DNA from 3 places in the Oceanobacillus sp. FSL K6-2867 genome. Region 3 is predicted to be linked to each of the others. Evidence: riboswitches for the same ligand, from Rfam matches in the RefSeq annotation. Region 3 holds a riboswitch; each other region holds the start of a gene.
What was found. Region 3 has a riboswitch for S-adenosylmethionine ahead of NSQ77_RS10585 (phosphoadenylyl-sulfate reductase). Riboswitches for the same ligand answer to the same signal wherever they lie in the genome.
Positions count from the first base shown of each region.

Region 1: linked by a shared signal. The riboswitch ahead of NSQ77_RS12965 (O-acetylhomoserine aminocarboxypropyltransferase/cysteine synthase family protein) and the one ahead of NSQ77_RS10585 (phosphoadenylyl-sulfate reductase) in region 3 are both predicted to bind S-adenosylmethionine.
Region 2: linked by a shared signal. The riboswitch ahead of NSQ77_RS13015 (homocysteine S-methyltransferase family protein) and the one ahead of NSQ77_RS10585 (phosphoadenylyl-sulfate reductase) in region 3 are both predicted to bind S-adenosylmethionine.

Region 1 is NZ_CP150144.1:2,638,822-2,650,033, reverse strand. It holds gene cls (cardiolipin synthase) at 1-462, opposite strand, end outside; gene megL (methionine gamma-lyase) at 1,062-2,246, opposite strand; gene rarD (EamA family transporter RarD) at 2,418-3,323, shown strand; SAM riboswitch class I at 3,448-3,560, shown strand; gene NSQ77_RS12965 (O-acetylhomoserine aminocarboxypropyltransferase/cysteine synthase family protein) at 3,656-5,353, shown strand; gene NSQ77_RS12960 (SGNH/GDSL hydrolase family protein) at 5,917-6,819, shown strand; gene NSQ77_RS12955 (YpmS family protein) at 6,831-7,466, shown strand; gene NSQ77_RS12950 (hypothetical protein) at 7,551-8,171, opposite strand; gene NSQ77_RS12945 (ATP-binding cassette domain-containing protein) at 8,873-10,492, shown strand; gene NSQ77_RS12940 (NAD-dependent epimerase/dehydratase family protein) at 10,542-11,212, opposite strand, start outside.
Region 2 is NZ_CP150144.1:2,654,166-2,665,377, reverse strand. It holds gene NSQ77_RS13035 (DUF4003 family protein) at 1-531, shown strand, start outside; gene NSQ77_RS13030 (TerC family protein) at 584-1,381, opposite strand; gene NSQ77_RS13025 (phospho-sugar mutase) at 1,796-3,535, opposite strand; gene NSQ77_RS13020 (SE1832 family protein) at 3,787-3,969, shown strand; SAM riboswitch class I at 4,110-4,208, shown strand; gene NSQ77_RS13015 (homocysteine S-methyltransferase family protein) at 4,322-5,371, shown strand; gene NSQ77_RS13010 (sodium:proton antiporter) at 5,582-7,432, opposite strand; gene brnQ (branched-chain amino acid transport system II carrier protein) at 7,774-9,057, shown strand; gene recQ (DNA helicase RecQ) at 9,425-11,212, shown strand, end outside.
Region 3 is NZ_CP150144.1:2,120,498-2,131,709, reverse strand. It holds gene yycF (response regulator YycF) at 1-203, opposite strand, end outside; gene NSQ77_RS10590 (peptidoglycan DD-metalloendopeptidase family protein) at 345-1,838, opposite strand; SAM riboswitch class I at 2,130-2,233, shown strand; gene NSQ77_RS10585 (phosphoadenylyl-sulfate reductase) at 2,324-3,058, shown strand; gene NSQ77_RS10580 (assimilatory sulfite reductase (NADPH) flavoprotein subunit) at 3,198-5,021, shown strand; gene cysI (assimilatory sulfite reductase (NADPH) hemoprotein subunit) at 5,056-6,789, shown strand; gene cobA (uroporphyrinogen-III C-methyltransferase) at 6,824-7,600, shown strand; gene NSQ77_RS10565 (sirohydrochlorin chelatase) at 7,617-8,360, shown strand; gene NSQ77_RS10560 (NAD(P)-binding protein) at 8,379-8,993, shown strand; gene NSQ77_RS10555 (uroporphyrinogen-III synthase) at 9,006-9,809, shown strand; gene sat (sulfate adenylyltransferase) at 9,856-11,043, shown strand; gene NSQ77_RS10545 (SLC13 family permease) at 11,056-11,212, shown strand, end outside.

The DNA of each region.
Region 1 (11,212 bases), 520 kb from region 3:
ACTTCGCATAATATAGTATTGCATGTGAATGTGGTCCTTTGCCTTTTGCAGATCCTGAATCAGCGCTTCAAATTTTTCTTGCCCATCAGTATAAATTCCTATCTTATTATCTTGCGAAAAAATAGCATCATCATTCCGCAATAGAAGGTACACTAGGTCGCTATATTCACGCATCGCCTCATCATTAAAGTGAAAATCCTTATCCTCCAAGGTGCGCAGCTGTGATTGAACAGTCGTTTTTACACCCATCATGCTTTTTTTATCCCATGTGAAAATTCTTCTGTTGCTTATTGGCTTACCAAAAATTAAGTATAGAATAAATCCTGCGATTGGAATAAACAGCAATACCATTAACCATGCCCATGAAGAGGTTGGATCTTTCCTTTCCAAAAATACAATAGAAATACCCAATGCAATATTTAAAACGATTATAAGTCCGAGTAAAAACGACAGTATTCCCATCGTATCAATCTCCCTCTAAACGTATATTTCCACTATCTAATATAGCACAGAAATTTAATCCAGGTTAGTGATGCGCTGTTTTTTCAATGTTTCATGCATACTATTTAGCCTATCCAAGAAAAGATAAAACATAGTAAGGAATTTTTTCGCGTTTGAAAGAAACTCCGGATTAGTGCAATTACGGTATGTGCGTATACTCGCTCCGCTAATTTTGCTTTGCTACATTCCACAGTAGTAACATAAACAAAGTTTTCATTTTAACCAGTCCGGGTGAGCGGAGGGCGGTGACTCTTCGAAAATAGGATGTAAATGCTGACGAAGCATTCCTTGTCCTGTGGGAACAGCACGTGTCTGAAGTCTTGCAGGAAGTGGTTTTCTTTCGGAGAGGCTGAAGTCGTGCCCACGGAAAGCATCCGCCCGGAGCTATCCCGGACGGCGGGGCTTACACATACCTTAGCAGTTAGTTAGAAGTTTATATAAACCCAGGTTGAAATCCCTTCTCTTCCTATCCAATTCTATTATCATAGAACAAATAAAATACACGCCATGCTAGAAAATAATTAACATTTGGCGTGTATGTAAAAGGAGCGTTGCTTATCTTATAATTGCTCTAATGCCTGTTCCAAATCAGCCCAAATATCCTCCCACGCTTCCAATCCAACTGAAAGCCGAATAAGCTGATCCGTAATGCCCATTTGCTGGCGCACTTCGTATGGTATGCTTGCATGTGTCATTGTAGCAGGATGCTCAATTAACGTTTCGGCATCTCCTAGACTGACTGCAATCTTTATAAAGCCCAATTGATTCAATAGTAATTGTGCTTGGCTTTTATCTCCTTTCACTTCAAAGGAAATAATTCCTCCACCGCGTTTCATTTGTTTTTTCATAATCGAGAAATCCCGATTTTCTTCGTCTTCGGGATAATATACATTAGCGATTTTTCGATGCATCTTCAGCTGCTCGACAATTTTTTGGGCATTGTCACAGTGACGATCCAAACGAACTGGCAATGTTTTTAAGCCACGCAGCAATAACCATGCATCAAATGGAGAAATCACGCCGCCAATATCTTTTTGTGTTGTTTGCGAAACCATATCAATAAACGATTTTTTGCCAACTACTAAACCAGCAATTACATCTCCGTGACCGCCAATGTATTTCGTTGCGCTATGAAGGACAATATCGCATCCTAATTCCAATGGTTGCTGTAAATATGGAGATGAAAATGTGTTGTCCACCACAACTGGAATACCATATTCTTTTGCAACCTCTGCTACTTGCTTCAAATCAATTAAACGCATTGTTGGATTAATCGGCGTTTCTACATAGATGACAGTGGTTTCTGGCCGAATAAGACTGCGAAGCTCTTCCTTTGATTTCATCTCTGAAAAATCAGTCATTATATTATATTTTTCCCGCATCATCGTCAACAATCCGAATGTACAACCATATAATCCTGAGGAGCAAATAATATGGTCATTTGCTTTTGTCAATGCAATGAGAACAGCTGATACTGCCGCCATTCCTGAAGCAAATGCGAGCCCGGCCTCGCCCTTTTCCAAGCTTGCAACCCGTTCTTCAAGTACACGCACGGTTGGATTTCCCAGCCGTGAATAAATATAACCCGATTCTTCACCTGCAAAGCGGCGTTCTCCTAGCTCGGCAGTTTCAAATGAATAGGTAGATGTTTGAAAAATGGGTGTGGAAAGACTTCCAAGCATTTCTTTTGAATCATAGCCTTCATGGATAACAGCCGTTTCAAAACGTTTTTGTTTTTGTATCATCCGTAAACCCCCTTCTATAGATGTTACTTATACTCATATCTATCATATCGAATATAACTCACACAGGAAAGCGTTTTCTGGATCAAAGATAAGCTAAGTGATTGCTAAATTGGCAAATTCCATCTAACATAATAGGAATATTAACAAAAAATCCGCTTAGGAGGGATAATAATGGATAATCGGCATTCGAAAACTGGCATCATCTATACGTTCAGCGCCTACCTCTTATGGGGAATTATTACCATGTACTGGAAGCAAATTGAATATGTTCCAGCTGGAGAAATTCTAGCACATCGCATAGCATGGTCAGCTGTATTCATGCTGCTTCTCGTCATTATTCTTGGTAAATGGAACCACTTCATACAGGAGTGTCGGCAAATTATCAAAAAGAAAAAGCAATTATTCGGGATTACAGCGGCCGCGATTGTAATTACATTAAACTGGTTTCTATTTATTTGGGCAGTTGTTCAAGGACATATCCTGCAAGCAAGTCTTGGATATTATATCAACCCGCTTATTAGTATTTTATTAGGAGTTATCATTTTGAAAGAACCAGTGACGAAAAGTCAATTACTCTCCTTCATTCTAGCAGCTATCGGTGTGTTTTACTTAACATTCAATTTTGGCGTATTTCCCTGGATCTCCTTGCTGTTAGCAACCACGTTTGCATTATACGGATTGCTGAAAAAAACAGTGAATGTCAGCGCAATGTCCGGCCTGACAATCGAAACGTTGCTCATTACACCAGCAGCACTTATTTATTTATGGCTTATACCGAGCAGTTCATTTTCATTTACGCCATTTATCACGGTTACGAACTTATTTTTAATTGGGGCAGGTATTGCTACCGCTGTTCCTCTATTATTATTTTCTAGTGGCGCTAAACAGATTCCTCTAGCGATGGTAGGTTTTTTGCAATATATCACGCCTACAATGATGCTTGTAATCGGTGTGTTTTTCTATAATGAACCTTTTTCCCAGGCACATCTCATTACATTTGTTTTTATATGGACCGCCTTATTTATATATATGGCTTCTATTTATAAAAATTCGCAGCGTCGTTTGCGGACACACTAAAATACATCTTTAGCATCTGGTTAATCTTAAACATACAGCCAGTTTGTTTTAAACTTTTCAGAAAACAGCATTGACAGAAAATAAAATTCATTGTATACTCACAATAACTTAAATAATGCAACATCTCTTATCAAGAGTGGCGGAGGGAATAGGCCCTATGAAGCCCAGCAACCTTAAGGCATTAACTTGCTTGTAACGGTGCTAAATCCTACAGGTTAAAAGCCTGGTAGATAAGAGGAGGAACGGTTCGTACATACGCCCTCTTCTTAGGAAGAGGGCTTTTTCGTTATCTCTCTTCAAGAACATATAACATTTTAAGGAGGATTTTTATTATGTCACAATTTCAGCCAGAAACGGTATTACTTCATGGAGGGCAGCAGCCTGATCCAACTACAGGTGCACGTGCTGTTCCAATCTATCAAACAACTTCTTATGTTTTTCGCGATACAGAGCACGCTCAAAACTTATTTGGTTTAGCAGAACCAGGTAATATATACTCTCGTATTATGAATCCGACCGTTGATGCATTCGAACAGCGTGTTGCCCAGCTGGAGGATGGAGTTGGTGCTGTAGCAACATCGTCTGGAATGGCTGCTATTACACTAGCAATCTTGAATATCGCGGAAGCTGGAGATGAAATTATCGCGGACAGCAACTTATATGGAGGGACGTACAATCTTTTTGCAGCAACTCTTCCACGCTACGGAATTACAGTAAAATTTGTCGATGGTACAAAACCAGAAGAATTTGAAGCTGCAATTACCGATAAAACAAAAGCTATATTCGGTGAAGTTATCACCAACCCAAGCCTTTACATTTTTGACGTTGAAACTGTTGCTGACATTGCGCATGCTCATGGCATTCCATTAATTATTGATAATACATTTGCTCCTTATATCGCAAAACCACTCACTTGGGGCGCTGATATAGTCATTCATTCCGCAACAAAATGGATTGGCGGTCATGGTACAACAATTGGTGGAGTTGTCGTTGACGGCGGAAGATTTGACTGGAATAACAATCGGTTTCCTGGATTCACGGAGCCTGATGAAACGTATCACGGCTTAAAATATAAGGATCTTGGACCAACAGCATTTATTACAAAACTGCGTGTTCAATTATTGCGAGATATCGGTGCATGCTTGAGTCCGCAAAGTGCGTTTTTATTCCTGCAAGGACTGGAAACACTTCATCTAAGAATTGAAAGACACAATCAAAATGCAGAAAAAGTAGCTGCCTATTTACAAAAACATAAAGCAGTGGAATGGATTAACTTCCCTGGCTTGAAGGAACATCCATCCCATAATCTTGCTAAGAAATATTTCAAGAACGGGTATGGCTCCATTATTACATTTGGTATCCAAGGCGGTCGTGATGCAGGCAGAAAACTAATCGACAATGTGAAGCTATGGTCACATGTGGCAAATGTCGGAGATGCCAAATCCTTAATTATTCATCCTGCTTCAACGACACATCAGCAACTAAGTGCAGAGGACTTGAAGAAAAGTGGTGTATCCGAAGAGCTCGTCCGCTTGTCGGTTGGGTTAGAAGCTGTGGAAGATGTTCTGGCAGATTTAGAGCAGGCAATTGGTAAAGCAACAGGAGTTAATCAAGAAGCACAACAATCCGATGACAATGCAATTAACGGCTTGCTTTCTTCTCCATTTGATCGCACTGAAGGTGTACGCAAAAAGATTATTGCTTGCATCGGTATTGATCAGAATGAAACGAAATCATTAGAAAAACTTGGCTTTGAGATTGTGCCTGTAGAAAATGATCCTGCCAATGAATTATCTGTAATTACATCTCCTGTTGATGCATTATGGATTAACAATAAAGAACTGCCAGCAGCAGTTATTGAACAGTTGGTAAATAAAGAAATCAAGTTTATTTTCGCTGAGGGAGCTGCAAGCACAAATCAAACAGTTCAGCATGCAAATGCTGCGGGAATTATTGTTACGGAAGTCAATCCAGCTACATTAGCACTTCAGCTTCGTAGCAATAACACGCAAAATACTGTTACAGTTTAACAATTATACCGATCAGGTTTACTTCTTCATCGAAATGGGAATATACCCAAAGAGAGCAAACCAAAATTTAAATCGCCTTCTATCCAGAGGGCGATTTTTTAATTAAGCTTTTATTTTCGTTATTGTCGTATTTAAAAGAAACGATGGATTTGGATTAATGTGCAATTATGGGTTGTGCGTATACCCGCTACAGAAACACACTTCGCGCACCTTAGGGTGACCCGACGCTTCTTGAACTACATTCTGTGAAGTCTATATCTACCATGTAATAAAAACGGTGTGTAATTGAGAACAACTTCAAGTTTAACTTCTTATATTATTGATTAAACTTATAAAGGATGTATTCTAAAAAAATGCTCACAATAACAACAACTACCGCCTTGAAATGGTGGGAAACGAGCATTACATATAAAGAACAGAAGAACTTCAGATGATTTTCTTTAACTTAATTTTTACAGGATGATTGAAAGGGTATATAATTTATAAATCCTCTTCGAATAATTATAAAGCGGACAAATTAGCCTTTTTTCCATATTATATTAAGAGATAACTGCATAGGTGTGATGAACTTGAAAAAGTATGTTTATATAGCCCTTTCCCTTTTAGTTATTGGATTTGCAATGGTTTATTTTATGCAGCAGTCACAGAAGACAATTACGGAGCCTGCAACTGAGCATGAGCATGATATGGAACAAGAACAAAAAGAACAGGACGAGGACAATAAATCGGATGCTAATGAAGAGAAACAAGAACAAGAGAAAGAAACAAAACAACCTGGATTACCACCAAGTATATCTGGAGCACTACAGAGTACAGTTAGTTTCTTCAGCAATCAGGAAACAAAGATTGTTGCCATCGGGGATTCACTCACCCAAGGCGTTGGGGATGAAACGGAGCAAGGCGGCTATATTGGAATATTAGAAAGAACAATTAATGATGGGTTACAAACAGTAGAAATTGATAATTTCGGCAAGCGGGGAAACCGGACAGATCAATTGCTTAAGCGTTTAGAGAAGCAAGAAATACGTGATGCAATTGCGGATTCTGATTTAGTACTGATTACGATTGGTGCAAATGATATTATGAAGATAGCGAGAGAAAACATTATGCACCTCGTTATCGATGACTTTGTTGCTGAAATGGAAGACTATGAAACCCGAATTCGGCAAATATTCGATAAGATTACTGCATTAAATCCAGACACTCATATATACCTTGTCGGCTTTTATAACCCTTTTAAAAAATATTTTAAAGATATTAAAGAGCTCGATTTAATTGTTGGTAAATGGAACACTGCAAGCAGCAGCATTGCCAGTGAATATGAAAATATTACCTTTATTCCAACAGAAGATTTATTTAAAGTGACAAACACCAACCTGTTTGCCGAAGACAATTTTCACCCAAATTATGAAGGCTATTATTTAATAGCCGAACGAGTACTTGACTATATTACGTCTAGAAGATAAGGATGAACGCTATGTCAGATAGAAAACAGCGTTTGAAAAATAACAAATGGAAAAAGGCTTTCTACGGCTTACTGATTTTTAATGGTATTGTTATTGCAGTGCTTCTCGCACTCTTATTTGGACCTGTTCCGGAAAATAAAGTGCCTGTCCGCAATGGGCATGGCGATCAAGAAAGCTCTGAGTTTATTATACGAACTTCCAAACAGAATCTGAATAATCTTGTCAATGCATATATTGAACAATTACTTGGGGATTCAGAGCATTACTATCGTATCTCACTAGATGAAGACGTCCATTTAATCGGGGAACTGCCTGTATTTTCAACCACAGTCCCACTTTCCGTTCATTTGGAACCATTGGTTCAGGAAAACGGTGACCTTGTATTAAAACAAAAATCCATATCAGTTGGGTTATTAGAACTCCCAAACAAAAAGATCATGGAATATATGGCTGATTTACTTCCAATGCCAGATTGGGTTACTGTCAATCCGCAAGAGCAAGAAATTTATGTGGCTGTTACAGATATGGACATCCGCAGTAATTTTCAAGTTGCAGTTGAAAACATTGACCTGGAAGCAAACAATATTGCATTTCGGTTAAAAGTTCCTTATGAAACACTGGGATTGGAAATGCTCGGTCCATGGTAAATTCAAAGGGGCACCACACTCGCTCTTAGTTTACAGTTAAATAGCAAAAAGAACCATTTACATTTGTAGATGGTTCTTTTTTGTTTATTTTAAACCCAAGCGCTTAAATCGGGAAGATATTAGAAAAATAAATGATTGCTTCGTTACCGCTTGGTCTTGTATTACTTTTTCTGGCTCTTTCTGTTCTGAATAATCACCAAGAATGCCTTTATATATGAGCTGCATTCCTGGGTAGCTTCGAATATCTGCTGGTGTAATAAAGCTAATCGGCTTCCCAAATTGAAACCTCTTCATATCCCGCAGTACTGTGGCCACAAATTCGGAACAGAATAGCGCGAATTTCCGATTAATCTCTACTTCAAACATAACACCAAATAAACCAATGAAATTATATTTATAAAGCTGTTTCTTTGCTTCAATCTCTTTTATATTAAGAAGAATGCCTTCATATTCTTCTTCCGTAACTTTAAAACTGTATAGCTCACAGGTAGAACGCTTTAAAAATTCACTATGAATGTCTTCCTTAATAAATCCGCCGATAAACGGATTTCTCGGCTGTTTTCTTCCAAAGCTATACAATTCCTTCAATTGCGGATCAAAACCGATAGAGACATGGTTTAATGACTTCTTCGTATAAAAATTTATTGCTTTTGACAGATAACTGCCTGTATCGGTAAAAAGGAAATAAATAATCCTTTCACCCATGCCTTCCCCTCCTTTCCACTTATGGGCGATAAACAAATTGATTTTTTATTTGGCAAGTAGGAAAGCATAAAGCTTTCCTACTTGCATAAGTGCAACTAAGGCATTCGCCTGAAAGCTTAGCGAATGCCAAGTTTTCTAATAGTCTTTTGTACTACTATTACAAAAAATGGACAAATATACAAGTTATTTTTCATGTTGCCACTTTTACGGTGTGAATCGGTATATAAATTTTGAACAAATAAAAGCTTCAATCGACTTCTAATATTCTCCACGCTTTCCAAATTCCTGGTTACATTGTATTCAGCTCGGATGTAAAAGAAACTGCCGCTTAGCTTACTGGCAAAATATGTGCAGTAATCACCGCCCTACACTCTCCCGAACTGGTTAGTGCAACATTAACGTTTCGATAAACTATGCTAGTAATAGGAGGTGAGACAATTCTAGCGAAGGAAACACATAATCCATCATTATACATTAGTTCGCTTTTTATATCGTCTGTGCAAACAAGCAAAAGTTGTCCATAGGTGAATGGTCTACAATAGTAACTTCCTATTAATATAGCATATTATAGAACAATGAAATAGAAAACCTACAAAACATTACCAATTTGTAAATCATGCTGTCGGGTTCTTGCAAAATTGCGTCAAATAACGTAAGCTTACCATGATTACTATTTATTTTATTGGAGGAAAAGACCCAGAATGATAACTGTTACTAACGTTAGTTTACGATATGGTGATAAAAAGCTGTTTGAAGATGTAAGCCTTAAGTTTACTCCTGGAAACTGCTATGGTGTGATTGGTGCAAATGGCGCGGGAAAGTCGACTTTTCTAAAAGTGCTATCTGGTGAAGTTGAAGCACAGTCAGGGAACGTTTCTATGTCTCCTGGCGAACGACTTGCTGTATTAAAGCAGGATCACTTTGCTTATGAGGACCATGAAGTGATTGATACGGTTTTAATGGGACATGAAAAACTATATAAAGTTAAACAAGAGAAAGATGCTATCTATATGAAAGCTGATTTTTCAGAGGAAGATGGTATGCGTGCAGCAGAACTGGAAGGCGAGTTTGCTGAGATGAACGGCTGGGAAGCTGAATCAGATGCTGCTGTATTGCTAAAAGGTCTTGGCATTGAAGAATCGCTTCATACGATGAAGATGGCAGAGCTTACTGCTGATCAGAAAGTAAAAGTTTTACTTGCACAAGCGTTATTTGGCAGCCCAGATATTCTGCTGCTCGATGAGCCGACAAACGGACTTGATATTCAAGCAATCCAGTGGCTGGAAGAATTTTTAATTAACTTTGAGAACACGGTAATCGTAGTATCTCATGACAGACACTTCTTAAATAAAGTATGTACGCATATCGCTGATGTTGACTATGGAAAAATCCAAATTTATATTGGAAACTATGATTTCTGGTATGAATCCAGTCAGCTTGCTACGCAAATGGCACAGGATGCCAACAAAAAGAAGGAAGAAAAAATTAAAGAGCTGCAAGCCTTTATCGCTCGATTTAGTGCAAATGCATCAAAATCGAAGCAGGCAACATCTCGTAAAAAAATGCTCGATAATATTACGTTGGATGATATTAAACCATCTTCCCGGAAATACCCGTACATTGCTTTTACACCTGAACGCGAAATCGGAAATGATCTATTGCGTGTTGAGGGATTAAGCAAAACGATTGAAGGGGTAAAAATTTTAGACAATATCAGCTTTACGATGAATAAAGATGATAAAGTTGCCCTCGTTGGAAAAAATGATATCGCCAAAACGACTTTATTAAAAATTTTAGCAGGTGAAATGGATCCTGACGAAGGTACGTATCATTGGGGTGTTACAACATCTCAATCTTACTTCCCTAAAGATAACTCGAAATACTTCGAAAATGGGGATTTAACCCTTGTTGACTGGCTTCGTCAATATTCTCCAGAAGATGAGACAGAAACATTTTTACGCGGATTTTTAGGAAGAATGCTGTTTTCCGGTGAAGAAGCACTGAAAAAGGCGAATGTGCTATCTGGTGGTGAAAAAGTACGTTGTATGCTGTCGAAAATGATGCTTTCACACGCAAACGTACTAATGCTTGATGAACCGACCAACCATCTAGATTTAGAATCGATTCAATCATTGAACAATGGATTGATTAAATTTAAAGGGTCCATTCTGTTTACATCACATGACCATCAATTCATTAACAGTATTGCAAATCGTTTAATCGAAATTACACCAAAAGGTATTATCGATAAAGAGATGAGCTATGACGAATACGTACAAGATCGCAAACTGCAAAAACAAATTGCAGAAATGTATGCGTAAAATACCAAGAGAAGATATCCTAAGACGACGTCTTCTCTTATTTTTTTCTTTAGCTATATGATTTCTTTCTTATCTTATCGAGCATATCAACTGTCATACGATCCAGATCATACTCTGCCTTAAATCCCCATTCCTCTATTGCCGCCTGAGAACTGATTGAATTTGGCCAGCTGTCAGCAATTTGCTGTCTAACCGAATCAATCTTATACGTCAGTTTGAAATCCGGCAGCTGCTTTTGAATCGATTTCGATAAATCCTCCGGATCTGTAGACATTGCCGATATATTGAAAGCGTTTCGATGAATTAATTTATTTGGGTTTGCTTCCATTAATTGAACAATCGCATTTAATGCATCTGGCATATACATCATATCCATATAGGTGCCTGCAGCAATATAGGATTCATACGCATTATGTTTTACCGCTTCATAATAGATTTCAACTGCATAATCTGTTGTACCACCACCTGGCGGAGCCACGTAAGATATCAATCCTGGAAAACGGACCCCTCTTGTATCTACCCCATACCGCTGGTAATAATAATCACATAAAAGCTCACCAGCTACTTTATTAACACCATACATTGACGTTGGCCGCTGTAACGTATCTTGCGGTGTGTTATCCCGTGGTGTTGTGGGACCAAAAGCACCAATTGAACTCGGTGTAAAAAATTGTAATTTAAATTCCTTTGCAACCTCTAATGTATTGAGCAATCCTCCCA
Region 2 (11,212 bases), 530 kb from region 3:
AGTGATTATCCGCTTGCTGTATTGCTTGCGTATGAGGACCGTGATGACATTAATGAACAGATGGAAAAATACTATGATTCATTAAGTCAAAATGGTTTTCGAAAAGGAAATGACCTGCAGTTTCTAAGTCATATCCTTTCATTGGATACGAGTACGACTATTGATCGTCCCGTTCGTCGTGCTGCATCCATAATGGATAGCTTTAGAGAAACAGGTATTAGACCAAAACCTATGTATTATCCTATTATCGGCATGATTAGCCTGTTGCCGGAAGAGCAATTTCAGATAGACGAAATTTCAAGGATGTTTAATGAATTAAATAATGAAAAAAGCTTTCGTTGGCAAAAGGATATGAATTTGATTACAGCAGTTTCATTCTATGTAAATGAAAAAATCACTAATAAAAGCCTTGCAGCCACAACCATCCAAACGACATTGGAATCTATTCTGCAGGCCCAGCAAGCCGTTATGATTGCAACGATTGTCTCCACCACTGCAGCCACCAATGCAGCAAATAATGGCAGTAATTAATGCGAGAGAAAAGCACTCGATTCCTAAAAAGGAAGTCGAGTGCTTTTATTCATCAAGCTTCTTGTTTTTGGTTATCTTTCTTACCAGAAGCAATCCAGCCAACAACTGCTACTAGTATTAATACACCATAGAAAGTGATTTTCCAAAATGTAGAGTGTGGGAATTCATATGGAATCCACGCAATATCTGGATGCGCCAATACCAGCACAGCAAGCTTTACACCTACCCAGCCGACAATAACAAAGGCTGCTGTTTCTAGGCCTGGTCGTTTATGGAGCAAGCCAACAAAAATATTTGCTGCAAAACGCATGATAATTAGCCCAATCATCCCGCCGGCAAATATAACAGCAAATTGCCCAGTATCCAGACTTCCAATCGTTCCTAAACCTGTCGCCGGAAGGGCTACCGCTAAGGCAACTGCTGCAAGGATCGAATCCACCGCAAATGCTAAATCAGCAAACTCGACTTTAAGAACAGTAAGCCAAAATTCCTTTTGAGAAGCCTCACCATCTGCATTAAGCTGAACACTTTTTTGCTCTTTTTCATGATCGTCTTCGGATTTCGGTTTATATTTACTGTATAAGTTCTTAATCGCAATGATTAACAGATATGCTGCACCTAATGCTTGAACCTGCCAAAAGTCCACCAGAAATGAAATTACAAATAATGATCCAAAGCGTAAAACAAACGCTCCTGCTAACCCGTAAAACAAGGCTCTTTTTCGTTGTTTTTCCGGCAGATGCCTTACCATGATAGCCAATACTAATGCATTATCAGCAGCTAAAAGCCCCTCCAACCCAATCAAAACAACTAAAACCCATAAGTATTCCAAAATTAATTCTGTTCCCATGTGCACTCTCCTTAAAATGTAATTTCATCAACAGGGAAAAGCACACAAAAAGAGACCTTTACCTGCTGATGGTAAAGGTCTCGCTAACAACGTTCATTGCCAATTAAGCCGGAGACAATATCTCGTAATGACGACTTAAATTGTACAGCTACTCCCCTTTAGGAAATATTAAGTTACTCATATTAAACCCTATTTATCGCAAAATGTCAAATTTCCTTTGGGTGATTGTACAATGGATGTTGGAAGCACTCCTTAGCTTCGTACCAAGCGAGTTTGTGACCTTTACAGCATGGACCAGCGTGATGAACATCATCAAAAATATAATTCCCTATTAAGCAAAAGATAATCAGCTTTTATACGTATCATCTCTATGAAAGGTCGCATGCCGCAAATGAACAAATCCCAGACAGTTTTTTAGTTTTTTTCTAAAATACCCGAAATAATTCGGTCCATTGTTTCTTTTAATGAGGCTAGCCTTGCTTCACTATCCGCTTTACTTTTCCCGCTTACACCATAATAGCACTTGATCTTAGGCTCTGTACCAGATGGGCGCAAGCATACCCATGCATGCTGCTCTAAAATAAACTTCATCATATTTTCCTGTGGCAAATCAATTGTTTCTTTTCTAGCTTCCTTCATTAAAGTTCGCTCGCTTGATAAATAATTTTCCACTTGTTCAACTTTTATTCCTGCAATTTCTTGTAATGGATTGGAACGGATTTCATCCATAATTTTAGCGATTTGCTCCGAACCTTCCTTCCCTTTTAACGTTAAGGAAGACATCCCCTCTAAGAAATAACCATGCTTCTCAAATAAAACATCCAGTGCGTCAAATAGCGTTTTTCCTTGTTCCTTCCAGTAATAGGCCATTTCTGTTGCCATCATAGCAGCTTGAACTGCGTCTTTATCTCGCGCAAAACTGCTAATTAAATAGCCATAGCTCTCCTCAAATCCAAATATAAAAGTCTCGCCAGTTGCGTCAAATTGATTAATTTTCTCGCCAATATATTTGAATCCTGTTAATGTATCAAGTGTTTTTACATCATATGATTCTGCAATTGCTCTTCCAAGCTCTGTAGAAACAACCGTCTTAATCATACGTGGATTTTGGTAAACCTGTGGATTGGTATGCGACAAAATATAATCGAGCAATAATGCTCCAAGCTGGTTTCCTGTTAACACTTGGTATTCACCAGCTTTATTTTTAACTGCTACTCCTAAGCGATCAGCATCCGGGTCCGTTCCGAGCAAAATATCAGCATCCGTTTGTTTACCAAGCTTTATTGCCATCGTAAATGCTTGATGCTCTTCCGGATTTGGTGATGCTACCGTAGAAAACATCGGATCAGGTTCAGCTTGCTCTTTTACAACCGCTACATTCGGAAAATTAAGCTGTTCAAGTCCTTTCGTTACTAAGTTATAAGCCGTTCCATGCAAAGGTGTAAAGACAATCTGAAGATCCTTTTCCTGCTGATGCACAGTCTCGTCCATTTTTGTCATATGGTACAAACGCTCAAGGTACGCATTATCGATTTCATAACTAAGCCAATTAAGCAGGCCTTTTTCTTCTAATTCTTCTTTTTCCATAAACGGCACTGTCAGCTCATCTTCCGTCTTTTGGATCGACTCTATGATTAGACTTGCCTCTTCTGGAACAATTTGAGCACCTGTTTCATTGTACACTTTAAATCCATTGTATTCCGGCGGATTATGACTTGCAGTAATCATGATTCCTGCAACAGTTCGCAGATAGCGGACAGCAAAGGAAAGAAGCGGTGTTGGACGCAATGATTCAAAGATATGTGTTTTTATTCCATAGGAACCTAGCACTTTTGCCGATTCAACAGCAAATTCCTTTGACATATTTCTGGAATCATAGGCAATAACAACACCTCTGTCACGTACGTTAACCTGATTTGCTAATAAATAGTTTGCAAGCCCGTTAACAGCTTTCCTTACTGTGTAAATGTTCATCCGATTAACACCAGCGCCAAGAACACCTCGCATCCCACCAGTGCCGAATGTTAATTCTTTATAAAATGCATCTTCCAGCGCATGCTTATTATCTTTAATCTTATGTAATTCTGTTTTTAAATCTTTGTCGAGATCTTCAAATGAATCCCATTTTTGATAGACTGCTTCCCAATTGTTCACAACATTACCCCCTGCCATTATATATGTCAAAATTTTAGCATACTTTTATGCTTTATACTATAACTCTTTATCATAATATCTGGAAGTCATTCATAAAGATTGCCTGCAAAATACCCCTCCAAAAATTACGGGATGAGTACAGATCTTCTTTTTTAAGCAGTACCATTCTACATCTTAATTGTACCTTGTTCCTTTATGAAAGGAATGCTTTTGCTATAATAGATATAACTAATCAATTGGGGGTATAATCAATGACAAAGCAGCAACTGCTAGCAAAGCTGGATGAATTGAAATCCGATTATGTTCGTATTCAAAGTGATATGGACAAGCTGGAATACGTTAAGGGCAGAGTCTCCTCTGCAGAAGAGCAGTTAATTCGGTTGGAGGGTGAGATTGCGGAAGTGAATCGCCAGCTGGAAGAAATAGATGAATAATCAAGGACTAAAGCATAATCGCCTGGTTTATGCTGGAATAAAGCTTAACTTTTTATAAAAATATTTACTGTTTTAAAATTTGTCTTGACTTTTTTAAAAATTTGACTTATTGTATGTGATAATAAAAATAATACCGAATATTCTTATCAAGAGAGGTAGAGGGACTGGCCCTGTGAAACCTCAGCAACAGACTTTTAGTACTGTGCTAATTCCAGAAGCGTGAAGCTTGAAGATAAGAAGAGTACTTAGCACACAGCCAAACCCTCTTCTTATTTTAGGAAGGGGGTTTTTATTTTCACTATTTAACTTGCCCAGGCATAACAACCAATAAAAATCAGAAGGAGGAAAAATGATGAAGCGAAGTTTAGAGGAACGTTTAAAAGAAGGAACTGTAATTGCAGGAGAAGGTTATTTATTTGAATTGGAACGAAGGGGATATTTGCAGGCAGGATCCTTTGTTCCTGAGGTGGCTCTGGATAATCCTGAGGCATTGAAACAGGCATATAGGGATTATATGAATGCTGGTTCTGACGTTGTATTAGCTTTTACATACAATGCCCACCGGGAAAAAATGCGGATTATCGGTAAAGAAGATTTATTAGAGCCTTTAAACAGAAATGCCATTCGTTTAGCAAAAGAGGTTGCAAAAGAGCATCCAAAAGAAGAAGCGCTGGTAGCTGGAAATATATCGAATACTAATATTTTCAATCCAGATTTACCTGAATCAAAGGATAAAGTTAGAAGTATATTTGAAGAGATGGTGAAATGGTGTAAAGAAGAAGGTGTCGACTTCATAAATGGTGAAACATTTTATTATCATGAAGAGGCGTTAATAGCACTAGAGGAAATCACCAAACAAGGTCTGCCAGCAGTTATTACATTAGGATTAATGGGTGAGAATATATTAAGAGATGGTTTCACCGTGGAAGAATCCTGTAAAATACTTTCTGAAAAAGGCGCATTAGTGGTTGGAATGAATTGTTTCCGAGGTCCCGAAACGATGCAGCCATACCTTGCTGACATTCGAAAAAATGTAGATGGATATGTAGCAGGATTACCAATTCCATATCGTACTACAGAAGAAAATCCAACATTCTTTAACTTGCCCGATGGAGGATGCAGTTGTCACTTACCTACAGAAACAACTTTTCCTACTGCCCTGGATCCGCTGTACCACAACCGTTACGAGCTAGCTGAGTGGGCGAAAGAGGCAAAAGATATAGGCATTAATTATATTGGACTTTGCTGTGGTGCCTCACCAGCGATGCTGCGGGCAGTGGCAGAAGCTGTAGGCATTGAAACAGTTAATTCGAAATACTCTCCTGATATGGAGAAGCACTTCTTGTTTGGGAAAGACAAAACACTTCAAGAGCACAATTTAAATTATCGACTGAAAGCCTGATAGATTAATAATATGTGGAAGCCTAATTTCTCAATTAACACGAAGGAATTAGGCTTTTTTCATCGTTTCCTGTGCCATAAATTGATTCAGATACGTTATCCCTAAAGCTATAATTGAGCTTTCTTTCATTCCATACTATACTCCTGAAAATAGAAATAGCGGGCAAGGTCATTCATCAATGGTCTTGCCCGCTAATCTTAGTATGTTTTCCTACTCGTTTAATGAACGATTGCTTTCCAATTTTGCTTGAATTTTTGCCTGCTCCTTTGTAGGTGGAGTCAAACTAATGATTTTATCGCCTATCGCAGGAACAGTACGCATCTCCTCAGAGAAAAACTTCAATTGTCCAGAAGGCTTGATTAAATATAAGAAAATGGTTGATGAGTCTTTCTCTGCTTTATATGCTTCAAAGTTGAATTGCTCTGTCAATGTTGTTTGACGGAACACATAACCAATCTCAATTTTTTCAATCAATGTTTCCAGCGGAAATTTTTTATCGAATAGAATTCTTCCACCTACCTTGGAAACGACTCCTTTTGCATAGCCGTTATCAAGCTGGTTGAATGGACTTGCTTTAAACACGTTTGTTCTGCCATACTCTGGCAGGAATGTCGTACAGATTAAGGAATTAAATGCTCGGTCATCTGTCATCGCAAGCAAGTATTCATACGGAATAGTATCTAAATGATGTTCCGTTTGTTCGGAAAGTATATCCCCGTAATAAAAAGATACACCCGACTTTCTAGCTAAACTTAAATGTTCCCATGATGAATCAATAATCATAACTGGAACATTAACCTTCGCTAAGGACTTGGATAATTCAACAGTAAACGGATTACTGCCAACAAGCAGCACACCTGGTTTGCCTGTCATGGATAAATCTAATTTCTTTGCTAGCCAGCCGATAGAAAAGCCATGGGCCAAAACGGTGAAGATTACAAGTGCAAATGTTAATGTTGTTAAGATAGAAGCATCCTCATATCCCGCCTCGGCGAAAACAGTCGCAAAGTAGCCTGATACTGTTAATGCAACAATCCCTCGCGGAGCAATCCAACCAACAAGTGCACGTTCATTAAAGGATAATCCTGTACCAATCGTTGCTATAAAAATGGATAATGGACGAACAGCAAACATCATTAATAGAACATAACCAATAATATTCGGACTGAATATATGCAGAATGGTGTCCATTTCCAAGGAAGCTGTAAGCATAATAAAAATCGTTGATATGAGCAGCACAGAGATATTTTCTTTAAAATGGCGCATATCAGAGATTGAACTAATCCCCATATTAGCTAGTGTTATTCCCATTGCTGTTACAGATAAAAGCCCTGTTTCATGCATGACTTCATCTGCTGCTGTAAAACAAAAGATAACAACGACAACCACTGCCGGAGATTTTAGGAATTCAGGAATATGTCCTGTTTCAAACATCCATCCCAAACCACGCCCCAGCGCCCAACCAAGAATAATCGCAAATAAGGAAGCTGCGAAAAACATAAAAAGCTGCGTACCATCAGGGTCAATTGCCGTAATAAATGTGATGATTTCAAAAGCAAAGACTGCCAGTAACGCACCAATTGGATCAACGATAATTCCTTCCCATTTCAGAACTTTAGCAGGTCTTGCTTTTAATTTTGACTGTCTGAGCAACGGCATAATGACAGTTGGTCCGGTTACTATAAACAAACCACCAATAACAAAAGCTACCGCCCAAGAAAGACCTGCAACATAATGAGCAGTTAAAGATCCGAGTATCCATGCAATAAATGCCCCAACCGTCGATATTCGGAAAATCGATTTCCCTACACCACGCAGCTCGCTAAAGCTCAGGTTTAGGCTCCCTTCAAAAAGAATAATTGCAACCGCCGCCGAAATAATCGGACTGTACATCGGTCCAAAGCTCTCCTCAGGGTTTATAAATCCAAAAATTGGACCAACTAATAATCCGGTAATGGCCATTACGACAATCGCAGGTAATCGATAACGCCACGCTACCCATTGTGATCCAATTCCAAGTAAACCAATGATCATGATTTCAAATAACAATGAAGGAACCATCTCAACCCCCCTAAGCAATTTTTATAAACGTTATTTTATAGATGTATCCATGAAATGTAAATGATTTGAGCGTTTTTAGTAAATGATGAAATATAAAGGTAATTATAAAATATTATATAGGTATGCTGGTTGTTCATTATAAATTTAATATTGGTTCTGTAAGCCAGTCCGCTGCAGCAATTCACAACGGGCATTGACAAGTACTAACAGTCTTGTTACGATGATTCTCGTTGTAAAATTTACGGAATCATTTATTTAAATTGTCTGATAATAGGCTAAATTTTCAAAATACAACAAAAGTAGAAGTTTAATTTACTTATATATCTCGGAGGCTTTATGTTATGAATAAAGATACATTTACGATTGGTTTTATGCTCTTTGCTTTATTCTTTGGAGCGGGCAATTTAATATACCCGCCAACATTAGGGATTGACGCAGGAACTGCTTATTGGGCTGCAATAAGCGGCTTTATTATTACTGGGGTTGGATTGCCAATTCTTGCTGTGACTGCTATTTCTTTTGTTAAAAATGATGCAAGGGAATTATCGGACCATGTTCACCCATTGTTCGGATTGATCTTTACTTCTATCATTTATCTGGCAATTGCCCCGTTTTTTGGGATACCACGGGCAGCTACGGTTGCATACGAAATGAGTATTGAACCATTTACAAAAGGAAGCTCACCAATTGCATTATTTATTTTTACAGTTATTTTCTTTATACTTGTTTTTTTATTTAGTATCAACCCATCGAAAATGGTAGATCAAATCGGTCAGTATCTTACTCCAATTTTATTAATCGCTATTATTGGATTAAGTGTTGGCAGTTTCCTCACCTTAGATACTGCCTCGCTCACACCGACTGAAAAATATCGAAACGGCCCCTTTTTTACTGGCTTTATGGAAGGGTATTTGACGATGGATGCGATTGCCGCCCTCGCATTTGGGATTATCGTTGTAAATGCGTTTAAAGAGCGGGGCATCACAACTCGAATTGGCTTGATAAAATCTACTTTGAAAGCCGGCGCAATTGCTGGAATCAGCTTAATCATTGTTTATAGCTCACTTGGCTGGATTGGAAGCAAGATGGCTGTTAATGGAGAATTTGCAAATGGCGGAGAAATTTTGTCTCGAGCGGCGAGTATTATTTTTGGTAATTTCGGAACATTATTACTTGGAGCTATCGTAATATTAGCATGCTTCACCACATCCATTGGTCTTGTTGTAGCTTCTGGTGAATTTTTCTCCAAAACGACAAAGCTCCCATATAAATGGGTCATTTTAACGGGAACGATTATCAGCTTTTTAATTGCGAACCAAGGATTAAATACAATTATTAATTACTCTGTTCCAGTGCTTGTGTTTATTTATCCGATAACGATTGTCCTTATCCTTCTTACATTTATGAATAGGTTATTCGGTGGCGCAAAACCCGTTTATCGTGGTGCAGTTCTACTCACAGCTGTCTTTAGCTTATATGATGGTCTAACTGCATTCGGATTTAAGCTGCAAGCAGTGACTAAATTCATGGAAAACCTTCCATTTTTCTCATTAGGATTAGGCTGGGTTGCCCCTGCACTTGTCGGGGGCCTGATTGGACTATTCGTATCCAAATGGAGAAGCTGACCTGTTGAGGTCAGCTTTTTAAATGGTGTTGTCAAAGGAAATGTTCATCGAATCTCTTAATGCATTTTAGGATAAGTTAGATCCAAAAGAAATGCATTTTTACAAGACAGGGGAATACCCTCTATGCTCCTCTGTTTTACCAGTTATCAACTTACTTGATAAGATAAGTATTTACCCGTTTCTCCTGCTGACAGTCTAATCAAAAATATGTTAGGATAAATCTATCATGCATTGAAAAGCTGTAATACTTTCTCTAAAGCGAAAAACTAAAAACCTGAGGGGTTCCTTGTGTCATGCCCTTATGGTAAAAACAGCTGTAAATATCTGATTCTGTTAAACTATCATTTTATGAAAAGGAGTCTCTTTCATGACGCTCGTAAAAGAAGAAAAAATTCTGCAAACTTATTTTGGGTACGAAACCTTTCGTCCAGGACAGGGACAAACGATACAACATGTTTTACAACTGCATAATACCCTTGCTGTTATGCCGACAGGTGGTGGTAAATCACTGTGCTACCAGATTCCTGGCATGTCAATGGAAGGAACCGCTATCATTATTTCCCCGTTAATCTCCCTTATGAAAGATCAAGTCGATGCACTTCAAGCTTTAGGCATTCCAGCTACTTACATCAACAGCTCCCTTTCTAATGGAGAACAACAAAGCCGATTACGTGATATAGAAAATCGTCGTTATAAGTTTGTTTACGTTGCACCAGAACGCTTTGAATCCACTGTATTTGTCAATATTATCAAGCGGATTCCGCTAGTGCTTGTAGCATTTGATGAAGCACATTGTATATCACAATGGGGACATGACTTTAGACCAAGCTATCGTTCCATCGTCCCTAATTTGAAAAGGCTATCGAATATCCCTGTGTTTGTTGCATTAACTGCAACGGCAACAGAAGAGGTCATTCATGACATTCAAGAATTGCTGCATATTTCTGGGGACCATGTAGTAAATACAGGTTTCGAACGGGAAAATCTCTCCTTTCATCTCGTTAAAGGAAAGGACAAGCAATCTTACATTCGGTCGTTTTTAGAGGAGCACCGTGAGGAATCTGGCATTATTTATACTGCCACACGAAAACAGGCTGATGCATTATATGAACAGCTGACAAAACGAGGAATTTCTGTTTCCAAATATCACGCAGGTTTATCAGAACAAGAAAGAAAGGAAGCCCAGGCAGCATTTATTCATGATGAAAAGTCCATTATGATTGCCACCAATGCTTTTGGAATGGGTATAGATAAATCGAATGTTCGCTACGTCATTCACTATGCAATGCCGATGAACATTGAATCGTATTACCAGGAAGCCGGCCGTGCTGGGCGTGACGGTGAGCCAAGTGATTGTATTCTTCTGTTCTCCCCGCAGGATGTCCAATTGCAGAAATTTTTAATTGAGCAGTCGCAAATGGATGAAGCGGCAAAGCAAAATGAATATCGAAAATTACAAGCGATGATTAACTATTGCCATACACATAGCTGCTTGACCTCCTTTATACTCGATTATTTTGATAATAACGTAACAAAGAGTTCGTGCAATCGCTGCAGTAACTGTGTGGAACGTCAGGAGAAAATGGATATTACAGAAGAGTCTCAAATGATTCTTTCATGTGTGAAGCGCATGGGTGAGCGCTTTGGTGTCGGAATGACTGCTAAAGTTCTAAAAGGATCCAAAGATAAAAAGCTTCGGGATTTTCGTCTTGATCAAATCACTACCTATGGAATACTTTCTGCTTATACAGAAAAGGAATTAACAGAACGGATACAGTTTCTTATTGCAGAACAGTTACTCGCAACCGAAGAAGGCCAGTTTCCTACATTACGATTGAATCAAAATTCAGTAGATGTATTAAAAGGAAAACGTTCTGTTGAGATGTTTACCGCGCCAATTCCCACAAGTGAAGATGCGGATTACCATGAGGATCTATTCGCAAAATTACGTGCATTACGGAAAGAAATTGCCGACGAAAAAAAAGTACCACCATATGTTCTTTTCTCCGATGTTACGTTAAAAGAACTGAGCCGCTATTTCCCTACAGATAAAGCGGATATGCTGGAAATTAAAGGGATTGGTGAAAAGAAATATGAACAGTATGGTGAGGCATTCTTAGCTGTTATTCAAGACTGGCGCCAAGAACATCCTGAT
Region 3 (11,212 bases):
ACTTCACGAAGTACTTCATTTCCATCTTTATTTGGCAGCATAATATCCAATAGAATTAAATCAGGGTTCTCACTTTCAGCAAGCTCGATAGCTGTATCACCATCATTTGCTATGATTACTTGATAGCCCTCTTTTTCTAAATTAAATTTTAATATATCTGCAATTGGTTGCTCATCATCTACAACTAGTATTTTTTGTGCCATCTAATTTCACTTCCTTTTTATCCATTCCTTCATTCTATTCTACCGTACTTTTGCTCATCTGTCTTTACCTAGGAAACGTCTATCCTTTTACTTATTTTGTCGAAAGGAAGAAGGCCGGCTCAGGCAGAGCCGACCTTCTTATTATTTACTTACATATTCTGTCGGATTCTCGAGACTTCCACTTTTATATACTTCAAAATGAAGGTGAATTCCTGTCGAATTTCCCGTTGAACCCATCACGCCAATTTTGCTGCCTTTTTCGACAACCTGCCCGACTTTGACATCGATAGAGGATAAATGGGCATAGACTGTTTTCATGCCGTTATTATGATTAATCACAATCTTATTGCCATATCCGCCGTTATTATAGCCAGCAGACTCGACAACACCATTATCGGCAGCTAAAATATTGCGATTGCTTGGGCGTGCAATGTCAATTCCTTTATGCATTTTCCCCCAGCGCTCTCCTAAATGACTAGAAATATATCCACCGACTGCTGGCCATGCCATATCCCCAGTTCCTCGTGACGAAATCACTTTAGTGCCTTTGATAACAATCTTATTTACAGGCTCTTCTGTGATCGTTTCATCCAGAACTTCTTTTGCTGCTTGCTTGCCATTTCGTTTCTCTATTTCATATAGAACTTCTTTTTTCCCTTCTTCGCCTTCTTGTTTTACCTTTTCTTCGCCTTTATACATATCCTCTGATTCAATTACTTCCGTTTCAAATGCAATTGATTCCTCAACTGTCTGCTCTTCTGTCACTACAACTTGTGCAAATGGCTTATATTCCATTACGTTGATTTCCTGATCAATTTTCAATACAGCTTCATCTGCTAAATCAGAATTCAGCTCCAGCAATTTTTTCGTCGATAGATCATACTTTTCAGCAATCTCCCCTAGCACTTCTCCTTCTTTAACGGTATGCACCTTGTCTTGAAGCGTCCCTTTTTCCAGCTTTTTTATACCTTGTTTTTCCGTTAAAATTTCATCTGGATCTGCAGTTTCCTCGGAGATAACAGTCTCTTTCGATAATGCAATATCTGTAACAAGTGTTTCTCCAACATCAGGAACCTTTTTATCTTGAACTTGCTTTTCTTTTGCTTCTTTATCAGCTGCAGCCTTTTGCTTGTCAGCTTCGATTTTTTCCCATTCGTCTTCATCCGCATACTTTGTCGTATATGCATCAAGAACTGCTTCAGCCGCTTCTTCATCTTTAAAATAACCAACAGTTTCATCTGCAATATTCAATTCCACTGCATCTGCCATTACGGTTAAGTGCTCGTCCAGCCTTTTTGCTGCTTTTTCGTTATTGTATTTCGGATTAAAAACCATTTCAGGGATGAAGGTGACGTCCTCGCCAATGGTTAACTCAATAGCATCATAATTATTCTGATGCTTAGCCAGTTTATCATCAATTGCTTGCTGAACAAGATCCTGATCATCAACCTTTCCAAGATGCTCGCCATCTATGTACACATGATATATTGTTTCCAGTTTGTCCTCTGCCTGTACAGGGTTTAAGGTAATCCCAAATCCTAAACATGTCATTATTGCCGTCTTGCTTAAAAAGCTCCATTTCCGTTTACGTTTTATTGCTTCTAGTTTCTTTTCCGTACTTGTATGATAAAACATTTTCTAGTTCTCCTTTTAATCATGTAAATCTATATAAAGCACTATGGCATTTTTATAAAACTCATTCTATCAATCTACCATAGCTCTATAGGTTTAAAAATGGATTGTCGAATAATGTAAAGAAATTGTATTATTGCAACCAGGTATTTACTTTTTAAGCAAAGATATGGCCCCCCATTCTGATTAGTGTTTCTTTTGAAATTAATTTATTTTTTCAAAAAATGGTTGATTTTGGATTTTTAATCATATATAATACACATAATTTAGATTATATTACTCGGATTAATTATACTCTTATCCAGAGAGGTGGAGGGAAGGGCCCTTTGAAACCTCGGCAACAGGTTTAAACAAATACTGTGCCAATTCCTACAGACGGATAGTCTGAAAGATAAGAAGAGTGAATTCCAGTCCTAGTCAGGATAAAATTCATATCCCTCTTCTTTCATAAAAGAAGAGGGATTATTATTTTTATGGAGGGTTTAAGGATGGATAATTATTCGATTAGCTATACGAATTTCAATGGAGATCCTTTTAAAAATTGGTTACCTGCGGATTCGACCAAAGGCGCTTTGAAGATTTTACAGTGGGCCTACGAGACTTATGGTGACCGTGTTGTTTATGCTTGTAGTTTTGGTGCTGAAGGCGTTATATTGGTAGATCTGATTTCCAAGATACAAAAAGATGCCGCTATTGTTTTTCTCGATACGGATCTGCATTTTCAGGAAACATACGATTTGATTGACAAGGTGAAGAAAAAGTATCCAGACCTTCGTATTCACTTAAAGAAACCCGAATTAACCTTGGAAGAACAGGCTAAGCAACATGGATCCGCATTATGGAAGCGAAAACCTGATCAATGCTGCTATATCCGAAAAATAAAACCGCTTGAAGAAGCTCTAAGTGGTGCTCCCGCTTGGATCTCAGGTCTTCGCAGGGAACAGTCCCCTTCAAGAAGCAAGACTGATTTTATAAATAAGGATGAGCGGTTTCAATCGATAAAGATATGCCCATTGATCCATTGGACATGGAAGGATGTGTGGGATTATATCCAAGAAAATAAGCTGGATTATAATCTATTGCACGACCAGAATTATCCAAGTATAGGCTGTATTCCATGTACATCACAAGTTATGGACCAAGGCGATTCTCGTACAGGAAGATGGTCCGGATTCAATAAAACAGAGTGTGGTCTCCATACTTCTACAACTCAAAACGATTAAATCGTATCTTATATCGGAATACGAGCAATAATCCCAGGCATTAAACATAGTAAACAGCTATGTATACATTGGTTATATTGTTGATAGGCAAATAACATCAGTAGACTAAATTAAAAATATTCTTGAGAGGTGATTAGCTTTGCAGTTACAAGTTACTAATAGTCCTTTTAGTCAAGAACAGTCGGAGAAATTGAATCATATTCTCTCAACATTAACCGACGAACAACGAATATGGCTGAGCGGATACTTAACCGTCCCTCAAAACACCCAATCAAGTTTTATCATTGATTCATTCGGTCAATCCCATAATGCCAAAAATCAAACAGAACTGAGGCAGGTTACCATTCTTTTTGGATCTGAAACAGGGAATGCACAGTCACTTGCTGAACGCTTTGGACAGAGGATTAAGGAACAAGACTTCCCAGTCAAAATTGCTGCTTTAGATGACTTTAAACCAAAAGACTTAAAAAAAGTTCAAGATCTATTCATTATCACGGCTACCCATGGAGAGGGGGACCCACCAGATAACGCTCGAACATTCCATGAATTTCTTCATAGCAGAAAGGCACCACAATTAAAGGATCTACAATATTCAGTCTTATCTCTCGGTGACGAATCCTATGAATTCTTTTGCCAAACCGGTAAAGAGTTTGATAAGCGATTGGAGGAATTGGGAGGTGAAAGGCTCTATCCCCGAGTCGATTGTGATTTGGACTTTGATGAGCCTGCAGCAGAATGGATGGATGGTGTACTAGGCATCTTACAGGAAATGAAAGATACACATGAAACAACACAGGCAGATTCGTTATCCGAGACATCCATAATTGAACAGCCTATCTATTCCAAAGCAAACCCATTCCATGCCGAAGTGCTCGAAAATTTAAACCTTAACGGACGCGGTTCGAATAAGGAGACGCGCCATCTTGAATTGTCACTGGAAGGGTCAAAGTTCGAGTTCGAGCCTGGTGATAGCCTTGGTATTTTTCCGAAAAACAATCCTGCTTTAGTAGATGATTTAATTGCAGAGATGGGCTGGGATCCTCAAACAAGCGTCCAAATCAATAAGCAAGGCGAGGTGCGTGCCCTAAGGGAAGCTCTATTAACCAATTATGAAATTTCCAGATTAACAAAGTCTTTACTGCAAAAAGCTGCACAGCTTTTTAATCATGATAGGTTAAAAGATTTACTGCAGCCGGATAATGAAGAAAACCTAAAAACATATATCAATGGCAGAGATTTGCTTGATCTCGTTAGGGATTATCGCCCGAACAACATTGCTCCTATTGAGTTCATTCAAATACTGCGGAAGATTCCGGCTCGGCTATATTCGATTACAAGCAGCTACAAGGCAAACCCTGACGAGGTTCATATTGCTGTTGGAGCCGTAAAATATCCTGCACATCGACAAATTCAAGCTGGGGTTTGCTCGGGGCAATGCGCTGATCGTGTAGAGCCTGGTGAGCAGATTCCAGTATATATCCATCGGAACCCGAATTTTAAATTCCCTGCCGATATAGATACACCCGTAATCATGATTGGTCCTGGAACAGGGGTTGCCCCTTACCGTTCTTTCCTAGAGGAACGTGAGGAAATCGGACACAACGGCAAAACCTGGCTATTCTACGGAGATCAGCATTTTGATTCCGATTTTCTTTATCAAGTGGAATGGCAACGATGGCTCAAGGAAGGCGTATTAACGAAAATGGATGTTGCGTTCTCCCGGGATACAGATGAAAAGGTATATGTACAGCATCGCATGCTGGAAAAGAGCAAGGACATTTATCAATGGATTGCAGATGGAGCACATATCTATGTTTGTGGGGATGAAAGGCATATGGCCAGCGATGTTCATACAACATTGGTCACCATTCTCGAGCAGGAAGGTCACTTAAGCCACGATGAAGCAGAGCTTGCCTTAAACGAAATGCGCAGGCAAAAGCGTTATCAACGTGACGTGTATTAAAAGCAATGAAGGTTAAGAGGAGGAGAATTAGGGGATGGATAAAAATAAGCTAGCAGAACAGAACGGTCCGTTAGATCGATTGGAACAGGTGAAGGAGAATAGTAATTTTTTAAGAGGAACGATTGCTGAAGGACTGGAGGATCCAATTACAGGAGCAATTTCTGATGATGATAACAAACTGCTAAAGTTTCATGGGAGCTATCAGCAGGATGACCGAGATATAAGGGATGAGCGCAGGCGGAAAAAATTGGAGCCTGCATACCAATTTATGATTCGCGTACGTACACCTGGTGGCGTAACAACATCTGAGCAGTGGCTCGTCATGGATGAGCTTGCACAAAAGTATGCAAATGGGACAATGAAGCTCACGACTAGACAGACCTATCAATTGCACGGAATTTTAAAAAGAAATTTGAAAAAAACAATGCAGGAAATGAATCAAGCCCTTATGACAACCATTGCAGCTTGTGGGGATATAAACAGAAATGTGATGTGTAATGTAAATCCGGCGCAATCGGATTACCATTCAGAGGTCTATGCATGGTCCAAGAAGATCAGTGATCATTTATTACCAAAGACAAATGCATATCATGAGATTTGGCTGGATGATGAAAAAATAGTCGATAGCCGCGGAATAAAGGAAACAGAGCCAATTTATGGGCCGACCTATTTGCCAAGAAAATTCAAAATTGGTGTCGCTATACCGCCTTCTAACGATGTCGATATCTATTCACAGGATTTAGGCTTCATTGCCATTATCGAAAATGAAAAACTGCAAGGGTTTAACATAGCTGTTGGTGGTGGGATGGGAATGACACATGGTGACACCAAAACTTACCCACAAATCGCTCGTGTAATTGGATTCTGTGCGCCAGAGAAGATCACAGAGGTGGCAGAGCATGTCGTGATGATTCAGCGTGATTACGGCAACCGCTCCAATCGAAAAAATGCTCGTTTCAAATATACGATTGATGCGAGAGGGATTGACTGGTTTAAGGATGAATTGAACTCAAGGTTGACATGGAACCTGGAGGCGCCACGTCCCTATCATTTTGAATCAAATGGCGATACCTATGGCTGGGTGAAAGGCAAAGACAGTTGGCATCTGACATTGTTTATTCAAAATGGACGAGTGAAAGATATTGAAGGATATGAGCTGATGACTGGGTTACGGGAAATTGCCAAAGTCCATACAGGCGATTTTCGAATTACAGCCAATCAAAATCTTATCATCGCGGATGTTACAGACGAGAAGAAACAGGAAATTACCGATTTGGTTGAAACATATCACCTTACTGAAGGAAGGCATTTATCAGGGCTGCGAAGAAACTCGATCGCCTGTGTTGCTTTACCGACTTGTGGCCTTGCGATGGCTGAATCAGAGCGATATCTCCCAGTTTTGCTGGATAAAATGGAAGGAATTCTGGATGAAGCTGGACTCCATGAAGAAGAAATCGTTATTCGTATGTCAGGCTGTCCGAATGGCTGCTCCCGACCAGGTCTTGCAGAGATTGCTTTCATTGGGAAAGCACCTGGGAAATATAATATGTACCTTGGTGGTGCCTTCAATGGCAGCCGCTTAAATAAGCTTTACAAGGAAAATATCGGAGAAAAAGAAATTTTAGATTCCCTTCGTCCAATTCTTTTCCAATATGCGAAGGAACGATATAAAGGAGAACATTTTGGTGACTTTGTCATTCGGGCAGGATACGTTGAGAAGGTCCATTCCGGGCTTGACTTCCATGCAACGTCAGCTGCTCAAAAGTAGATAGCAACCTGAATTAAAGAAAGGAAGTGACCTTGTGGGAAAAGTTTATTTAGTTGGCGCCGGACCTGGTGATCCGGATTTGATAACCGTAAAAGGATTGAAGGCGATTCAGAGCTCCGATGTTATTTTATATGATCGTCTCGTTAATGAAGCATTACTCGATGAGGCTCCCGATTATGCGGAATTGGTCTATTGTGGAAAGAGTCCTGATCATCCTTCTATTTCACAAGAAACGATACATGAATTACTCCTGGATTATGCTGGCGAAGGTAAGGTTATTACACGCTTAAAGGGTGGAGACCCATTTATTTTTGGCAGAGGCGGCGAGGAGGCAGAAGTCCTGAAACAAAATGACATCGACTATGAGGTTATCCCAGGAATCACATCTGGATCTGCCGCACCTGCTTATGCAGGCATTCCACTAACACACCGAGATTATAGCTCATCCGTATCCTTTATATCCGGCGTAAGTAAAAATGGTCCATCCAATGAAAAATATTGGAAGAACCTAGCTCAAGGATCTGATACACTTTGCATCTATATGGGGGTTAAAAGCCTGCCAGACATTTGTGAAAAGCTGATTCGATATGGCCGTGCAACCTCTACCCCAGTTGCCTTGATTCACTGGGGGACAACAGAACAGCAGCAGACAATAACCGGTACACTTGCAAACATTGCAGAACAAGCGCTTACCTTTCAAAACCCTTCCATGATTATTATTGGGGAGGTTGTCACATTAAGAAAGCAGTTAAGATGGTTTGAGGAAGCTTCCATTGAAAAGCACTTTACCCCACAAGCAATTATCGGATGAACTGGAGGGATCAGCATTGCAAGCAATTCTATATGTAAGCCATGGCAGCCGAAACAGGGAAGCAATCTCCGAAGCGATTGCTTGCATTGCCAAAGTAAAAAGATTGGTTAATGTCGAGCTCCAGGAAATTTGTTTTCTAGAGCTGGCCGAACCGAATTTATCTCAGGGAATAGAAAGCTTAGTTACACAAGGTGCTACAAGGATATCAATTGTGCCTGTATTGCTCCTAAGTGCCGGCCATTATTATACAGACATACCTGAAGAAATCAACCGAGCGAGAGCTATACACAAAACGATCACCTTCACCTACGGAAAGCCACTAGGTGTACAGAAGCGTTTTGCAGCTATTTTAACAGAACGAATCGAAGAGGTGTATACATCAAATCATTCGCATGCAAAGGTGCTTCTCGTTGGCCGCGGCAGTCGTAACCCACAAACTATGCTGGATATAGAGGAAATCGGCAATGCATTACAGGAAAAGGTAGATATGCCAGTTGAAGCTTGTTATCTAGCAGTCTGTGAACCTTCTTTTCATGAAGCAATTGAGAGTTCCTTAAAGGAAGGTTATCAAAAAATCATTGTAGTACCATACCTATGGTTTACCGGTGTACTCATGCGTTTTTTAGAAAAGGAAATAAATAATCTACCCGGGAACAGCACTGACGTTCTACTATGCCGGCAGCTTGGTGATCATCCATATATGGTGGATGCACTAAAGGAACGGGCATATGAAGCAGTCATTAGCAATTATCAAATTTAAATAAGAAGGTGCACAAAAATGCCATTAACACCGCTCATGGTTAATTTAAGCGGCAAAAACATTGTTCTTGTTGGAGGCGGCTATGTAGCTGGCCGAAGAATTCAAACGCTTCTGGAGAGCGGTGCGCAGCTTACTGTTATCAGTCCAGAGATCGGGAAAGAAGTTCGCGTTCACTGGGAAAAGGGACGGATAAAGTGGATTCAAAAGCACGTTGAACCAAATGATCTTGATGGAGCATTTCTTATCATCGTCGCTACCAATAATCCAATTGTGAACCAGTCCATTATTCTGGCAGCCCCTCCAAATGCACTCGTCAATGCTGCAGCAGATGCTGTAAAAGGTAATGTAGAATTCCCCTCTGCTTTCAGACGGGGAAAACTGGCCATCAGTATATCAACCAATGGCGCCAGTCCACAGCTTACTCGCAAGATTAAAGAACAGCTGCAAACCATCTATAACGAGAATTATGAAACGTACGTTGAATTTTTATTTGAAAGCCGCCAATTAATTAAACGGTCGGTACTAAATAAAATGGAACAAAAGCAATTGTTAAAAGAACTGCTTTCTGAAGTATTTCTAGACCCAAGTAAGCAACGGCAAACAATTGCATGGCTGAACAGCTTTTTTTCATAAGGAGGATGTACATTGAAGGGGTTCGAAGGCAAAAGAATTGGAATTGCAGCCGCCCGTCGATCAGATATGATTGCTGCACTTATTGAAAAAAATGGTGGGACGGCATCCACTTTTTCAATCCAAGGAGAACAAGTCTTAAATAAAGCAACATGTGAGCAGGATCTATCCCACCTATTCACCGAAGCATTTCAATTAATCCTTTTAACAACTGGAATTGGAGCGGAAACATTGGAAAAGGCCGCCCGCCAAATGGACCGTGTGCCAGAATTTATTGGAAAGTTAGAACGCACACCATTGGCAGTGCGTGGCAGCAAGACACTAAATTGGCTGAAAAAGCATGCTTTAACCCCATCCTATATTGCTGGAGATGGCATGATGGAAAATTTATTGGATACATTGGCTTCTGAAAAATTCAACGATCATCCCCATGTGTTTTTACAAGCATATAACCAAGATGATGACTTTCTAAAGGAAAAACTAGAGAACTTAGGCTATACCGTGTATTTATCAAAACCCTATCAATATAAAAAGCCTGATCCGGGAATTCTGCGAAGACTGAGGCAGCATATTGTGGAGCAAACACTCGATGCAGTCATCTTTACGAGTAAAACACAGGTTCAAAATCTCTTTTACGGTAACAAAACAAAAGAAATGGTGGATGCTTTCAATAATAACGTGATAGCAGCTGCAGTAGGAAAAGTAACTGCAGCTGAACTGGAGCAGCATGGAATATCCGATGTATTTTATCCAGCGAATCAAAAAATGGGAGCAATGGTAATTGAACTTCGAGATTACTATAAAGCAAGCCTTAAATAGAAAGTCCGATTTAGTTAAAGATCGATATTCTAAGGAGGTTTTAAAAATGCCAGTAACAAAGCGGAAGAAAATTGAAACGATTTTACCACACGGCGGTGAGCTCATTCAAAGAGAATTAGTTGGTGCCCAAAGAGAAGCATATGTAAATCAACTCAATACGTTAAATTCACTTAGACTGGATGCCTGGAGTTTATCAGACCTGGAGCTTATTGCAATTGGCGGATTCAGCCCGTTAATCGGATTTATGGGAGAGGCAGATTATACAAGCGTTATTGAAGATATGCGCTTAAAGGATGGAACGATCTGGAGCATCCCTATCACTTTGCCGGTTTCTAATGAACAAGCCAAGTCATTTGAAATTGGTTCAACTATTGCACTTATCGGTGACGATGATGTTTTCTATGGCGTTCTTGAATTACAAGAAACGTATACGTATAACAAAGAAAAGGAAGCTAAACTTGTATATGGAACGACAGATAAAACACATCCAGGCGTGAAAAAGATTTACGAAAAAGGAGATGTTTATTTAGCAGGTCCAATTTATTTATTGAAACGGCCGGACCATGCTGACTTTAAAGATTTTTATTTAGATCCGAAGGAAACAAGAGAATTATTTGCTCGTTTAGGTTGGAAAACAGTTGTTGGTTTCCAAACACGCAATCCAGTGCATCGTGCCCATGAATATATTCAAAAGTGCGCACTGGAGTCTGTGGACGGATTATTATTAAATCCATTAGTTGGCGAAACAAAATCGGATGATATTTCAGCAGCAATCAGAATGGAAAGCTATCAGGTTATTTTAAAAAACTACTATCCGGAAAATCGAACAAGACTTGTTATCTATCCAGCAGCAATGCGTTATGCGGGACCAAAAGAGGCGATTTTACATGCAATTGTCCGAAAAAACTACGGCTGCACACATTTTATTGTTGGTCGTGACCATGCAGGTGTCGGAGATTATTATGGCACCTATGAAGCACAAGAATTGATTTCCTTATATGAAGAAGAGCTGGGGATTCAAATTTTTAAATTTGAGCATGCTTTTTATTGCACCAAATGCGAAAACATGGGGACAGAAAAAACATGTCCACATGGGAAGGAATCCCATGTCCATCTTAGTGGAACGAAAGTACGCGAGAAGCTTCGAAATGGGGAAGCACTCCCGAAGCAATTTTCACGTCCTGAAGTCGCAGCGGTTCTTATTAAAGGGATGAAACAGAACAATTCGAATTAAAGGGTGTTTGCATTGACCGTTGAAATGCTTTTTGTACTAATCATGGTTATCATCATGTTGACCGTATTATTGTTTGAACTTGGCAGTCCTTCCATTATTGTATTTATGGTGCTTACTATTTTTTTAATTACGGATATCCTACACCCAAAGGAAGCACTGAGTGGATTTT